One region of the Streptomyces sp. DH10 genome, then DNA from elsewhere that is predicted to be linked to it. Evidence: riboswitches for the same ligand, from Rfam matches in the RefSeq annotation. Region 1 holds a riboswitch; each other region holds the start of a gene.
The links. Region 1 has a riboswitch for cyclic di-AMP ahead of QC385_RS10590 (M23 family metallopeptidase). Riboswitches for the same ligand answer to the same signal wherever they lie in the genome.

Region 1 (3,631 bases):
CCGGAAGTCGCCTTCGGGCCGCCGGTCGGCGAGCAGGACGGCGAACCGGTCGGCCCAGCCGACGAACGCCCCGTCGGGGCCGGGGTCACCGACGCCCTCGGTGAAGCTGTCCCCCACCGCCACGTACGACCCGATCACTGCTCTGCTGTCACTCTTCGAATCGTCTGCCACAGCCGCTCATGATTCACCCTCTAATGTGACCTACGCGACCGTAGGCAGGGGTTGACGGGCGGTGAGATAAGCCACTTCCCAAGTGTTCGCCAACTCCGGAATAGGTCACCCGTCAGCGACGTTGGGGGGTCAGTCGCCACACCCGGAAGCCCGTGATCCGGAAGTGGCTCCACACGGTCCGGAAGGCGAAGTGCCCGCTGGTGTACGGCTGCGGGTCCGTGTAGTCGAAGACGAGGCGCCCGTTGTTCCACCACCTGACCGTCGAGCCGTCCGAGACGATCCGGACCCGGTGGGGCCCGTTGGGGACCAGCAGCGGCTCGGTGTAGTCGTAGACCAAGGGCCGCACGCCGGGTTCGCCGACGTACCGCCGCAGCCGGGTCGTGGTGTTGTAGTTCGCGCCGTAGCCCGCGTAGTACGTCGTCAGGTGGTCGTACTCCTCCAGCGCCCCACCGCGCGGCGTGGCGAAGAGATCGCCCGGGGAGCGGACGTCGGTCGCGTTCCAGAAGTTGTTGAGGTCCGAGACACGGTCGTTGACCCCGCCCTCGGAGACCGGCGTGGCGGTGTACTCGAGGACGTACGGCCCGTCGAGCCGCCGCCTGAACCACACGGTCGCCCCGCTCGGTACGTCGATCTCCAGGACGCCGCGAGAGGCGGTCACGGTCCCGCCGTCCTGGAGTTCGGTCGCCCACTGGGAGAGGCCGTGACAGAAGTCGTCGCGGGCGATGAGGCGGCGGTGCCGGGGCGCGGCGTGGGCTGCGCCCGTCGGGGCGAGGGCCGCCAGGGCGGCTCCGGCGGTCAGGGCTGCGAACGCTCTGCGAGTGGTCGGCACGGGACACTCTCCTCGGGGATCCGCCTGGAAGGCTCTAGAAAGCGCTTGCGCTCCGGACTGGATCACTGTGTCCCAACTGCCGCCCGCTGTCGATCCCTTGGAGACGGCCGATCACCACGAGCCCGGACACACCGAAGGCCGGACCCGGGGATCGGAGTCCGGCCGACGGTCGCGTGTCAGGCGGGTGGTCGTGCGGTCGGTCAGCCGACGGAGACGCCGTGCGAGCGCAGGTAGGCGACCGGGTCCACGTCCGAGCCGTAGTCCGGCGTGGTGCGGATCTCGAAGTGCAGGTGCGGACCGGTCACGTTGCCGGTGGCACCGGAGAGGCCGACCTGCTGTCCCGCGCTCACGGTCTGGCCCGCCGAGACGGAGAGCGAGGACAGGTGGGCGTACTGCGCGTAGCTGCCGTCGTTCAGCTTGATGACGACCTGGTTGCCGTACGCGCCGCCCCAGCCGGCGGAGACGACCGTGCCGGCGCCGACGGCCTTGAGCGAGGTGCCCGTCGGGACGACGAAGTCGACACCGGTGTGGTAGCCGCTGGACCACATGCTGCCGGACATCCGGTACGGGGTGCCGACGGTGGCGCCGTCCACCGGGGCGCTGTAGCCGCTGGAGGTCGCGGCGGCCGGCTTGGCGGCAGCCGGCTTGGAGGAGGACTCGGAGGCGGACGACTTCGGAGCCGAGGGCTTGACAGCCGAGGACTTCGAGGACTTGGAGGCCGAGGACTTCGACGGGGCCGGGGCCGAGGCCTTGGACTCACCCGCCGCCTTCTTGCCGATCGACAGCTTCAGGCCCGGGTGGATCAGCGACGGGTCGTCGCCGACGGCGTCACGGTTGTCCGTGTAGAGCTTCTTCCAGCCCCCGTCGACGTTCTGCTCGTCGGCGATCTTCGCGAGATAGTCACCGGACTGCACGGTGTACGTGCGGGCGCCCGTGGCCTTTTCGGCTGCCTTCTTCTCGGCGGCCGGAGCGGACTGGACGGTCTTTTCCGCAGCCGACTGCGGGGTGGCGGCGTGGGCGCCGGCGGCCCCCATGAGCGGAAGGGCGAGAGCGGCTCCACCGGTTCCGGCGACGGCGATGGAGCGGGTGAAGCGCTGGGTCTTCGGGCGGCGGTGCTTACCCTTCGCGGGCATGGCGAATTCCTCTCCGTCGCCTGCGAGGTGAGCTGTCGGGTTCGGGCTGGAGATGCCCGGCCACGCCGAGGCGCGGCTTAACCCCAAGCCGTTCCGGGAACCGGAACAGGCGTCTTACCTGTGGGTCCCCCGCTCCTGCCGTACGTCGGGTCAGTGTGTGGGGCTCCGGGCGGCGGCAGGATTAGGCGTCCGTCCGGATTGGGGTGGAACGTAAGCGACCAAGACGCAAAGGGACAAGTTCGCGGTTGCGTGCGACGGCGTTTTTCTTGACGCACCGGCACATTTTTCGTCACCGAGCGTGGATTACCGATCTCCCGCTTTCCTCAATGCCCCTGAATAAAGCCGTAATTACGTGCACATGGCAACAACACATCGTCACGAATATGACGATGCTCACGCACCCCGACCTCATCTCCTTTACGATCGGGGCACGTTATGCCGAAATAACCGAAGCACTCCCTATTCGGACAGAACGGCTACTTACGCTTAAGCCGGACGACGGTGGCGTCCAGATCCCCGCGCAGACCGACCCGCAGCCCGTGATGGAGCAGCACGGCACCCCGGTGAACTTCGCCCGTTTCGAGGCATTCGTACGATGCCGTGGGATCGAGGCCGCGCAGCCGGAGCGCCGCTACGGGCTCGCCGTAGCGCTGCGCCTGGAGCCAGGCCAGGACGACGGTCTCGTCGCCGAGGGCGTACTGCACGGCGCTCAGGCCGCCCTCCGGCGGGCGCAGCCGGTACTGGTCGCCGCGCTGCACCACGGGCCGGATCTCCTTGTAGAGCGCCACCCAGTCCCGCGCCTCGGCGAGTTCCCCATCCGTCCACTTCGTGAGGTCGCCGCCGACCCCGAGCACTCCGGCCATGGCGCTGACGAAGCGGAACCGCAGGGAGCTGGCCCGCTGATTGAGCATGGCGTTCGGACTGTCGGTGACCCAGGCGGCCATGACCCGGGCCGGATGGATCTGGCTGAAGCCGTGCTGGATGGCGAGCCTGTCGAGCGGGTCGGTGTTGTCCGAGGTCCACACCTGGTCCGTGCGGCTGAGCACACCGAGGTCGATCCGGCCGCCGCCGCCCGAGCAGGACTCGAAGGCCACCCCGGGGTGAGCGGCCCGCAGCCGGTCCAGCAGGGCGTACAGGGCATGGACGTGGTCGACCCACAGCCGCTGCGGGTAGGGGTCGTCCGGCCAGCCGGCGTCGGTGAAGCAGCGGTTGAAGTCCCACTTGACGTAGTCGATCGGGGCGCTGGAGAGGAGCCCGTCGAGCTGTCGCCAGAGGTACTCCTGGACATCCTCGCGGGCGAGGTTCAGTACGAGTTGATTGCGGAACTCCGTCCGCTTTCGTCCCGGTTGGTACTGCACCCAGTCCGGGTGTGCGCGGTACAGGTCGCTGTCGGCGTTGACCATCTCCGGTTCGACCCAGATACCGAACTGCATGCCGAGGCCGTGCACGTGGTCGGCGAGCGGTTTGAGGCCGCCCGGGAAACGGTCGGGGTTGGGGG
Region 2 (3,631 bases), on a different contig from region 1:
GACCGGCCTCCTGGAGACCGGCGTCGAGGAGCTCCTGCGCTACGACGGGCCCGTCGAACTCGCCACCTGGCGGTTCGCCACCCAGCCGCTCACCATCGGCGGGCAGCGGATCGCGCCCGGTGACCCGGTCCTCGTCGTCCTGGCCGCCGCGGACCGGGATCCGGAGCGGTTCGCCGATCCGGACGTGCTCGACCTCGCCCGCCGCGACAACCAGCACCTCGGTTACGGCCACGGCATCCACTACTGCCTCGGCGCCCCGCTCGCCCGCCTGGAGGGCCAGACCGCGCTCGCCACGCTCCTCACCCGCCTCCCGGACCTGCGGCTCGCCGCGGATCCGGCCGAGCTGAGATGGCGCGGCGGCCTCATCATGCGCGGGCTGCGCACCCTGCCGGTGGAGTTCACGCCGGCCCCAAGGTGACACGCCGTCAGGAATGTGATCTTCACGTGATCTGTGCGGCATGAACTTGTGACAAGTGATCGTCTGCCGATACGTTCACCCATCATCAGCGCGGCCGGGGGACCCTGCGCCGCGCCGGTCACTGCTGTCTCGCGAAAGGTCTCCGTATGCTCTCCGGGAACGGTCGGCACCGTCGCCCCCGCCAGGCTCCGGCTCTCCTCGTCGCGGCCGGAGTGACCGGCTCCGCCATCGCGATTCCGCTCCTCGGAGCCTCCGGCGCCAGCGCGGCCGACGGCACGACCTGGGACCGGGTCGCAGACTGCGAGACCGGCGGCGCCTGGAGCCAGAACACCGGCAACGGGTACTTCGGCGGCCTCCAGTTGTCCCAGGAGGACTGGGAGAACCACGGCGGCCTCGACTACGCCCCGAGTGCCGACCTGGCCAGCCGTTCCCAGCAGATAGCCGTGGCCGAGAGAATCCTCGCCGACCAGGGGGTCGGCGCGTGGCGCACCTGCGGGCTGCTCTCGGGTCTCCAGCAGGACAAGGACTCGGACACGTCCGGCTCGTCCGCTCCGACGGACTCGCCCGGACTGCTCGACTCCTCCGAGTCGTCTCCTTCGTCTTCTCCGTCCGCGTCGCCGTCCCCTGACGCGCCGTCGACCTCGGAGGACGAAACCGCCAAGTCCGACAAGTCGTCCGATTCCGCCGATTCCTCGACGCAGGAGCAGCCGCGGGACCAGTCGCAGGACCAGGACTCCGACAGCTCCCCCTCGGCCGGTCCCGAGAGTGACAAGTCTGACAAGTCGCCACAGAACGACGACTCTTCGGCCCTCACCGACACCGGCTCCGGCCGCCATCGAGGCCCCAGTGCCGACGAGGACACCGCGGCTGAGGACGGCCGTCCGTCCGGGGTCGCGGGCCGCCACGCCTCGCGCGGCGACGAAGCCTCGCGCGAGGCGACGGACGGCCCCTACGTCGTCCGTCCCGGCGACAGCCTCTGGTCCATCGCCGACTCCCTTGACCTCAGCGGCGGATGGCGCGCGCTCTACGTCGGCAACGAGGTGGCCGTCGGCGTCGACCCGAACCTCATCCGCCCCGGTCAGAAGCTCACGGTACGGGTCGAAGCGGGCGACGAGTAGCTGGTGGGGCAGTACGGAAACGGCGGCGGAAGTCACCCCTAAACCGTGCGAGTTCACGCCACCGTTCGTACCGAATGTCCCGTATAAGCCCGGTGAGAGATAGATCTCAGAAGCCCTGATCGTCTTTGAAATTCCGCGGATCGCATGTCTACGGTCATGACCGCTCGTCACCACGAGCCCCGGCTGCCGCAACGCCGAATCCTGCCAGCGGCCGCACGGGAACAGTCGTCGCGTCAAGCGCCGTAGGCAGGAGCGGGGGACCCAAGGTAAGTGCCGGGCCCGGCGGTTGAGGCAACTCGACGGCAGGTCCGGCTTGGGGTGAAGCCGCGTCCCGGGAGGGACGCGGCCGGGCAACTCAACCGGCCCGAACCCGACAGCTCACCTCGTAGGCGTCGGTGAGGGGATCTCTCCATGCTGTTTTCCGGCAAGGGCACGCACCGCCGTCCGTCCAAGGCCTCTCGGGTCATCGCCATCGCCGGTGTCACCGGTGCCGCCGTCGCCGCCCCGCTGATGGCGGCCGGCAACGCCTCCGCCGCCACCGCCTCCGAGTGGGACGCCGTCGCCCAGTGCGAGTCCGGCGGCAACTGGTCGATCAACACCGGCAACGGCTACTACGGCGGTCTGCAGTTCTCCGCCTCCACCTGGTCCGGCTACGGCGGCACCAAGTACGCCTCCACCGCCGACCAGGCCACCAAGTCCCAGCAGATCGAGATCGCCGAGAAGGTCCTCGCGGGCCAGGGCAAGGGTGCCTGGCCGGTCTGCGGCAAGGGCCTGTCGAGCGCCGGCTACAGCGGCGGCTCCGAGCAGAGCAGCGGCTCCACCGAGACCCGCCAGACCGAGCAGCAGCCGGCCTCCCGCTCCGACGAGCGCCCGGCCCAGACCCAGAAGACCCAGAAGACCGTCACCACCCCGACCGGCAAGAAGGTCAAGAAGGGCGACGGCGAGTACAAGGTCGTCAAGGGCGACACCCTCAGCTCCATCGCGACCGAGCAGAAGGTCGAGGGCGGCTGGGAGAAGCTGTTCGAGCTGAACAAGGACATCATCACGGACGCCAACCTGATCTACCCGGGCCAGCAGCTGCACCTGAAGTAAGCAGCGGCCCACCCCCGTCCCCACGGGCTCCCCGCCCCGGCGCGTCATCCCCCGTGCGCGCCGGGGCGGGGTTTTTTCTGCCGGTCTTTGCGATCCGGCTTTGTTCCGTTCGGAAACAATTTACTCTCGGTTCTGTCCATGGGGTGGGCGACCCGGTGGCCGATCGCCCGGAGCCGGTTAGGCTCATGTCGCGAGCCACCGCGGCCCGCGCCTCGCCGGGCCCCCGCGGCCCGCGTACCCGCGTCACATGAAGAAGGAGATGCTCGTGCCGTCCATCGACGTCGTCGTAGCCCGGGAAATCCTGGACTCCCGAGGCAACCCCACGGTCGAGGTCGAGGTCGGCCTCGACGACGGCAGCACCGGTCGTGCCGCCGTCCCGTCCGGCGCCTCCACGGGCGCCTTCGAGGCCATCGAGCTGCGCGACGGCGACTCGAACCGCTACCTCGGCAAGGGTGTGGAGAAGGCCGTCCTCGCGGTCATCGAGCAGATCGGCCCGGAGCTGGTCGGCTACGACGCCACCGAGCAGCGCCTGATCGACCAGGCCATGTTCGACCTGGACGCCACCGACAACAAGGGCTCCCTCGGCGCCAACGCCATCCTCGGCGTCTCCCTCGCCGTCGCCCACGCCGCCTCCGAGGCCAGCGACCTTCCGCTGTTCCGCTACCTGGGCGGCCCGAACGCGCACCTGCTGCCGGTGCCGATGATGAACATCCTGAACGGCGGCTCGCACGCCGACTCCAACGTGGACATCCAGGAGTTCATGATCGCCCCGATCGGCGCGGAGTCCTTCTCCGAGGCCCTGCGCTGGGGCGCCGAGGTCTACCACACGCTGAAGAAGGTCCTGAAGTCGAAGGGCCTGGCCACCGGCCTCGGCGACGAGGGCGGCTTCGCCCCGAACCTCGGCTCCAACCGCGAGGCCCTCGACCTCATCCTCGAGGCGATCAACGAGGCCGGCTACACCCCCGGCGAGCAGATCGCCCTGGCCCTCGACGTCGCCGCGTCC
Region 3 (3,631 bases), on a different contig from region 1:
ACCAGAACCGGCTCCAGGCGCACGGAGGCGGGCAGCGGCAGGGCGTCGGCGGGCTCGTACGTATGCGTCAGGGCCAGGTCGATCTCACCGGCGGCCACGGCGGTGACACCGGTCGGCGGTTCGTGGTCGGCGACGGACAGCTCCACATCCGGGTGAGCCCGGCGGAACGCGCTGAGCACCGGCGGCAGCAGGTGGATGCCCGCCGTCTGGAACGTCCCGAGCCTCAGGACACCGCCCGACAGACCGGCCAGCCGGGCCAGTTCGTGGCGGGCCAGCTCCAGCTCGTCGAGCACGCGCCGGGCCCGTGCCACCAGCAGCTCGCCCGCGCCCGTCAGCCGCGTCCCGCGATGATGCCGGACCAGCAGCGCCGAGCCCGCCTCCCGTTCCAGCTTGGCCAATTGCTGGGAGAGCGCGGGCGGGGTGTAGCCGAGGCGCTCCGCGGCCCGGGTGATCGACCCGGCCTCCGCTACGGCGACCAGCGCCGCCAGCCGGGTCGGGTCGTACACGCCGCTGACCTCCACAGACCAAAGCATTGCTTAAGGCCTGCCCAGGATACGCGACATACCTGCTGAAGGCTCCGGCCCGGCAGGCTGGCCGTATGGACGCACAACTCATCGCCTTCACCGGGGTGGCGGCGGGCATGGTCGCCATGCCGGGCGCCGACTTCACGGTCGTCGTGCGCAACGCCCTGGTCTCCCGCCGCGCCGGCGTCGCCTGCGCGCTCGGCATCGCGGGCGGGCTGCTCCTGCACACCGCGCTGGCCGTGGCGGGCGTCGCCGCGGTCCTGGCCGCCGTGCCCGCGCTGTTCCGCGCGCTCCAGCTGCTGGGCGGCGGCTATGTCCTGTACCTGGGAGTGCGGACGCTGTGGTCGCTGCGCCGGCCCCGTGCCGTGCCCGTCGAAACCACCGGGACCATCGCGTCCGCCGCGCGTCCCCTGCGGCAGGGCTTCGTCACGAACGCCCTGAATCCGAAAGCGCCCATCACCTTCCTCAGCCTGCTGCCGCAGTTCGTGCCCGCGGGCAGTCCCGCGCTGCCCCGGACGCTGCTGCTGGCGCTGATCGTGGTGGTCCTCGCCCTGCTGTGGTTCCCGGCCGTGGCCCTGCTGGTGGACCGGCTGGGCCGGTGGCTGCGCGAACCACGGGCCGCGCGGGCCGTCGAGGGGGTCACCGGCGCCGCGCTGACGCTTCTCGGTGTGCTGCTCCTTCTCGAACCGCTGAGGGCGGCCTGATGGTGCCGCGCAGCGGCGCGGGGATCCGGACGGTGCCCTGGGGCGCCGGCTCCTCCGCGGGGGCCTCCGGCGGCCCGGGGCTGCCGTGCGTCTCCTGCCGCAGCCCGGCCCGCCGCACCAGCCGGGGAAGCAGCCCCCACAGGCCGACGCAGACCAGGAACGTCGCCGCGCCCGCGGCGATGCCACCGGTCCGACTGGTCGTCACGTCCACCACCAGCAGCACGGAACCGCTGAACGCGAACACCAGCACGATCAGGCCGGTGGTGGCCAGTCGTGAGGAGACCTGCACGATGCGGGGCTTGGCGCCCTGCTGGAAGAGCGAGCGGTGCAGCGCGGCCGGCGCGGTGAACAGCGCCGCTGCCAGGACCGCGAGCAGCAGCGTGATGACGTAGGTGACGCGCTGGACCGTGTCGAGGGACGTGAAGCGCGAGGTGAACGCGAGCGACAACAGGAACGCGAAAAGGATCTGTACGCCCGTCTGGGTGACCCGGAGCTCCTGGAGCAGCTCGACGAAGTTCCGGTCGGCGCGTTGCAGCGGGGTCTCGCCGCGTGCGGTGCAGGGACGGTGCTCGGCCATGGGGTGACGGGTAACCACTTGAGGCCGTGTCACGCTCCGGCGTGCGGCGGCGCGTCAGGGACGCCGCCGCACGCCGGGCGGATCACTTCACGCGCCCGTACCAGACGCTCTTGGTCCAGATCTTCTGCAGCCGCACCACGTCCCCGCTCTTCGGGGAGTGCCAGAGCTTGTTCTTACCCGCGTAGATACCCACGTGGTACACGTTGCTGCCCGAGTGGAAGAACACCAGGTCTCCCGCCTTGCGGTTCTTGGCGGAGATGTGGCGCGTCTTGTTGTACTGCTGGGCGGCCGTGCGGGGGAGCTTCTTGCCGGCCTTCTTGAACGAGTACAGCGTGAGCCCGGAGCAGTCGAACCTGTGCGGACCGGTGGCCCCGTACTTGTAGGGCGAACCCTTCTTCGAGGCCGCGATCTGGAGTGCCTTCGTCCCATGCGTGGCTGCCGAGGCCTCCGAGGAGAAGCCGGGGGCCACGATCGAGCCGCCCACCGCGGCGATGGTGAGCGCCGAGGCCGTACCGGCCCGGACCATGAGCGACGGGACACGATTGAGCGCAGTCATGCGCAACCCTTCGTCAGCCGCCTGTGAAGGATGACCTGTCGGATTCGGGCTGGCGAAGTTGCCCGGCCGCTGACGCGGCTTCACCCCAAGGGCTGCTCGGACCCGGTCATGGCGTGACCGTCCCGGCGACCCGTCGTGCTTGGGTCCTCCACTCCTGCCGATCCACTCCTGTCGACCGGTCATCCAGGCGGCGGCAGGACTCGGCGTCCGCCCGGATCGCCCCGCCGCTGCGGCGGGGGCTTGTCGTCAGTCAGGGATCTTGACTCATGCTTGTCCCGAAATCCCAACGGAACCGGGGATTTGTGTTGTTACTCACCACTCACCCGTTCGGGTGGACACGTCTGTGTTCGAGCCACCGTCCACAGGTCCATGGGTGCCCGGACCAGGCATGGAATGTCCCATTCCGCCCTACGGCTACGCGCGTTGCGCAACTGCGAGGGCCAAAAAAAAGGACTCCCGTCTACTCCGAACAGAGGTACGTCATTCGGTCCGTTTCGACTCAGGCCCGGACGCTCCGTCGACACGGCGGGCGTCCGGACCGACGGATCCGCGTCAACTGACGGACTCCGGGGGCAGGCTGACGCGAGCCGTACGCCGCTCGCCGTCCAGCACCCGCAGCGCCCGGCCGAGCGTTCCGGCGTGCAGTTCCGTCTCTCCCCGCTGGTACATCAGGGTCAGCGCGTCACGCAGCGCCGTCGCCTTGCCCACCAGGGCCTGGGCGGCGCGCAGTCCGCGGTAGGTGTCGCCGGGCAGTGCCGGGTTGATCCGGCCGAGCAGGTCGACGACCTCCAGGTAACGGTCGATCAACTCCGCCTCGGCCCGCGTCAGCGCGGGCAGGGGCGGCAGTTCGGGCGGGAGCACCGGCGCTCACTCTCCGGTCGGCGGGGCCAGGGTGGCCTTGCGGTGGGGGACGATCCGGTCCACCAGGCCGTACGTCACCGCCTCCTGGGCGGTGAGGACCTTGTCGCGCTCGATGTCCTCGCCGACCTGCTCCCGGGTACGGCCCGTGTGCCGCGCGAGCAGCTCCTCCATGCGGGTCCGGATGCGGGTCAACTCGTCGGCCTGGATCGCCAGATCGCCGGCCTGTCCGCGGACCGGCTCGGGCAGGGCGGGCTGATGGAGCACCAGGCGGGCGTCCGGCAGCGCGAATCGCTTGCCGGGCGTGCCCGCCGCCAGCAGCACCGAGGCGGCCGCGCCGGCCTGGCCCAGGCAGATCGTCTCCACGTCACAGGAGACGTACTGCATCGTGTCGTAGACGGCCGACAGGGCG
Region 4 (3,631 bases), on a different contig from region 1:
TGCCTGACTCCAGGCACCTAGGTGCCGGGACCTTCTGGCCTACACCGAAACGCCTGGGGCACCGCCGAACTCAGCGTGATGTCTTGCACTTTGCAGCGATGTGCCTCATGACGCCGCCACCGGCCAACGTCCGTGCATGCTACTTTCGAGGAGGGGCTGCCACGTCTAGCCGAATCTCGCCACGTGGTCAGCTCGGAAATGTCTACCGACCGCATGGAAGGAGCGGTGGGCGAGAGCGGAGGACCCAAGACGACGGGCTCTCTACGGAGTTGCCCTTGGGATGAAGCCGCCCATTAGCGGCCGGGGAAACAGACCCCCGAATCCGACAGCTCACTTCGCAGGCCATCAGACCGGCCGAAAGGCCATGTGATCGCTGTTTGTCTAGCGGTCCGTCTGGTGCTGCCTTGCTGACGGACCGCGGATTCGTGAAGGGACTACCCGATGACGCGTCGGGATCTGAAGCTGTGGGTTGCGATCTCCGTTCTCACATCCTGCTTGATCGGCTCAATTACCTGGTCCATTTCCAGAGAGTGTGACGCAGGCGTCCTTGAGAGCCTCGCTTACGGCGGTGGCGCAACAGTTGCCGTGATGACCATCTGGCTGGGGCTGATTGCCCTCTTCCAGCGCTCCTAGCGCTCACAGGTCGAAGCGGGGTCTGGGGCCGCCCATGAGTTGCCACGCAGCTCGTGGGCGGCCCCTTCGTCTTGTGAGACCCCAGTCGGTAGTTCAGAGAAGCGAGCGACTGGCTCAAGGCCGCGGCCATGCTGGAAAGCATCGCGCTGCACGAGCCGCTGGAGGCGAAGAACGAGTTCTTCGCCTGGCTGGTCGCCGAGACGTTCCTCAGCACCAACGGCGTCGCGCTGGACTACGAGCCGGAGGAAGCCCTCGCGCTCGTCATGCGCGCCAAGCACGGGGCGCCCGCGTCCAGGAGGTCGCCGCGCAGTTGCGCGCCTGGTCCACCGGCTGAGACCCCGGCCAGAACCCCGTCTATCCGTCTCCGTCGGCGGGCACCTCGAAGGTGATGGCCTGCTCGTTGGCGGCCTTCTCCGCTGCACTCAGTCGCTCGATCTTGTACTTCTCGTCCAGAACCTTGGCCTTCAGCCCCCAGGACAGTGCGCGGGCCCGCATTCCGTTGTCCCCGGTGACCACCGTGACCGGTGCCGGTGCGATGGCCTGCTGCAGATAGCAGGCGCGCGCGACGATCTCATCGTCGTTGTTCGGCAGCCGCACGTGCCCGGGCTCGTCCAGGAGGACGTCAACGACGGTGTCCTCGTGCACCACCGCGTGGCCTTCAGCCTCGATCTGGGCCAGAGTCTGCTCCAGGAGCGCGAAGACGGCGCGCGCCCGTTTCCGGACGCCGGTGTCGCGGGTGTCGTACGACTTCTTGTCGATCTCGTCGATCACGACGTGCGGGATCATCACGGACGTGCCGGGGCCGAAGAGCCGCTGCCACGGAATCTTGTCGAAGCGCATGTAGTGCAGCAGGTCGTTGGTGTCCAACACCACCGTCCGCATCCCGTGGTAAGTGAACCGCTCGTGCATCCGGCGCAGTTCATTGGCCAGCTCCATGAAGTACGTACGCACTTCCTGCAGTTCGGTGTTGAGCAGGAACGTCCACCGGTCCGGTGTGAACTGGCCGTGCACGATCGCGTTGTAGCGCTCGCCCCGCAGCCTGGCGGCCACCGACCGGTCGACGAAGGCCTCCAGCAGATCGGTCGTGGCCTGGAGCGTCCACCGGTCGTACTGGCCCACCACCCTGTTGGCGGCCTGCTCCCAGTTCTCGGTCACGCCGTCCGCGGTGCGGGCGATGAAATGGTGGGGTGCGGCGTTCTGGAGGTCGGTGAGCCCCTGATCGGTTAGGCGGTCCAGCAGCGCGATTGCATCAGAGCAGGTCGTTCCGGGCCTCAACAGCATGCACGTGCTCCTCACGGTACGGGCCGTCCGCATCACCGGACCGGGCTGAGCTTAGGCTCCATCCGGTGGAAACGTTCTGGATCACCGCGGTGGCGGTCCTGTGGGGTGCCGGCACCGGCCTGCTCATACCGCGCGCCGCGTACCGGCTTTCCGTGCAGCCCGAGGAACCGTGGCGGGAAGCGTGTCCCGCCGGACACCCCTTCGCCGGCGCCGGGAACGGATGGCTGGGGCGGGCCCGCTGCGCCGACTGCGCCTCTTACGGCCCCAGCACGCCCGTCCTCACCGCCAGCACTGCCGCGGTCTGCGCGGTCCTGGCGGCCGCCACCGGTGCCCGCCCCGAACTGGTGGTCTGGCTGCTGATAGCCCCGGTCGGCGTGTTGCTCGCCATCGTGGACTTCACAGTGGAGCGGTTGCCCGATGTGGTCACGCTGCCGCTCGTCGTGATCACGCTGAGTCTGCTCGGGGTAGCGGCGCTGATGCCCGGTGCTCGCGGCAGCTGGAGGACCGCGCTGCTCGGCTCCCTCGCGCTCGGCGCTTTCTGCCTCGTGCTCTTCCTGATGAACCCCACGGGGTTCGGCTTCGGAGACGTGAAACTCGCCCTGACCCTCGGTGCCGTCACTGGCTGGTTCGGGTGGGTCATCCTGATCGTCGGCACCTTCGCCTGGTTCCTGTTCTTCGCGCTGTACGGGCTCAGCCTCATCGTCGCTCGCCGTGCCGGACGCAAGACGGCCCACCCGATGGGCCCCTTCCTGCTCGCTGGAGCCTGCGTTGGCGTGCTCCTGGGGTCCTTCGGCCGCTGAACGAGGCGAGTTCGCACCTGGTCAGGCTTCGTTGCGCACGACTTTGACTAGCAATTCGGCATCCCGTAAATCGGGGAGGACCGCCTCTGCGCCGACGTCGCGGAGCGCGGCTTCGTCGCTGCGTCCCGGGCCACAACGATCACGCGCATTCCGTCAACCGGGAGCTGTCCATCGCGCGCAAGGCGATTGGCTGGTGGCAGCGCCAGGGCTGGATCGACGGCGATCCGACGATCGGCGTCGACCGGTGGTTGGCACCGCCGGACCAGACAAAGGCGCTCGCCGAGAACAGGATCGCCGCCCTGTTAGAGATCCTTGCGAAGGGCTCGGTTGATGTCGGGGTCCCTGTCGGGCTGGTATGAGGTGATCGGCAGGTATCCCTGTGCGCGGTAGAGCGCCAGGGCTGCGGTGTTGGCGACGCCGGTCTCCAGTTGAGTGCACGTCGCCCCCCTGAGCTTCGCGTCGGCTTCCAGGTGCAGCAGGATCTCCCGCCCCAAGGACTGGGCACGGGCTTCGGGGCGGACGTACATCCGTTTGATCTCTGCGGTGTGTGTGTCCAGGAAGCACCATCCGCCGCACCCGAGCGCGTTCCCTTGTTCGTCTTGTACCAGCAGGAACAGCCCATGCGGGGGCGTGAACTGGGAGACGGGGGTGTCGGCAGGGTTGTCAGCGAAGCCGTATATCGAGCGCTGTTCGTGGTGAAGTTCCATCAGAAGCTCTTGGACTCCCGGATCGTCGTACGGAGCGGGAGTCATCGTCCACGCGGACTGGAGACCTGGACGGGTGGTGTGTGTCATAAGCCAGATAATGCCTGGTCGACGGTGTCGAGGACATCACTTCGTCCGGCGGATCGCAGGGGTCGGGCCGCGCGGCGGCGGACATTGCGCAGGAGAGCACGGCATCTCAACGACTCGACGCCT

Region 2: another riboswitch for cyclic di-AMP. It lies ahead of QC385_RS06310 (transglycosylase family protein); the one in region 1 lies ahead of QC385_RS10590 (M23 family metallopeptidase).
Region 3: another riboswitch for cyclic di-AMP. It lies ahead of QC385_RS02730 (C40 family peptidase); the one in region 1 lies ahead of QC385_RS10590 (M23 family metallopeptidase).
Region 4: another riboswitch for cyclic di-AMP. It lies ahead of QC385_RS15760 (hypothetical protein); the one in region 1 lies ahead of QC385_RS10590 (M23 family metallopeptidase).

What each region holds. Positions count from the first base shown of each region.
Region 1 covers NZ_JARVKU010000004.1:245,790-249,420, forward strand. Annotated here, with positions in the region: gene QC385_RS10580 (SGNH/GDSL hydrolase family protein) at 1-138, opposite strand, end outside; gene QC385_RS10585 (DUF6250 domain-containing protein) at 284-1,000, opposite strand; gene QC385_RS10590 (M23 family metallopeptidase) at 1,201-2,133, opposite strand; cyclic di-AMP (ydaO/yuaA leader) riboswitch at 2,138-2,299, opposite strand; gene QC385_RS10595 (alpha-galactosidase) at 2,610-3,631, opposite strand, start outside.
Region 2 covers NZ_JARVKU010000002.1:582,578-586,208, forward strand. Annotated here, with positions in the region: gene QC385_RS06300 (cytochrome P450 family protein) at 1-418, shown strand, start outside; gene QC385_RS06305 (LysM peptidoglycan-binding domain-containing protein) at 565-1,536, shown strand; cyclic di-AMP (ydaO/yuaA leader) riboswitch at 1,765-1,943, shown strand; gene QC385_RS06310 (transglycosylase family protein) at 1,948-2,628, shown strand; gene eno (phosphopyruvate hydratase) at 2,894-3,631, shown strand, end outside.
Region 3 covers NZ_JARVKU010000001.1:631,607-635,237, reverse strand. Annotated here, with positions in the region: gene QC385_RS02745 (LysR family transcriptional regulator) at 1-506, opposite strand, end outside; gene QC385_RS02740 (LysE family translocator) at 599-1,228, shown strand; gene QC385_RS02735 (DUF6328 family protein) at 1,164-1,805, opposite strand; gene QC385_RS02730 (C40 family peptidase) at 1,888-2,361, opposite strand; cyclic di-AMP (ydaO/yuaA leader) riboswitch at 2,365-2,561, opposite strand; gene QC385_RS02725 (hypothetical protein) at 2,914-3,222, opposite strand; gene QC385_RS02720 (ATP-dependent Clp protease proteolytic subunit) at 3,229-3,631, opposite strand, start outside.
Region 4 covers NZ_JARVKU010000006.1:293,750-297,380, reverse strand. Annotated here, with positions in the region: cyclic di-AMP (ydaO/yuaA leader) riboswitch at 198-358, shown strand; gene QC385_RS15760 (hypothetical protein) at 762-1,022, shown strand; gene QC385_RS15755 (PIN domain-containing protein) at 988-1,914, opposite strand; gene QC385_RS15750 (prepilin peptidase) at 1,980-2,714, shown strand; gene QC385_RS15745 (GNAT family N-acetyltransferase) at 3,017-3,421, opposite strand.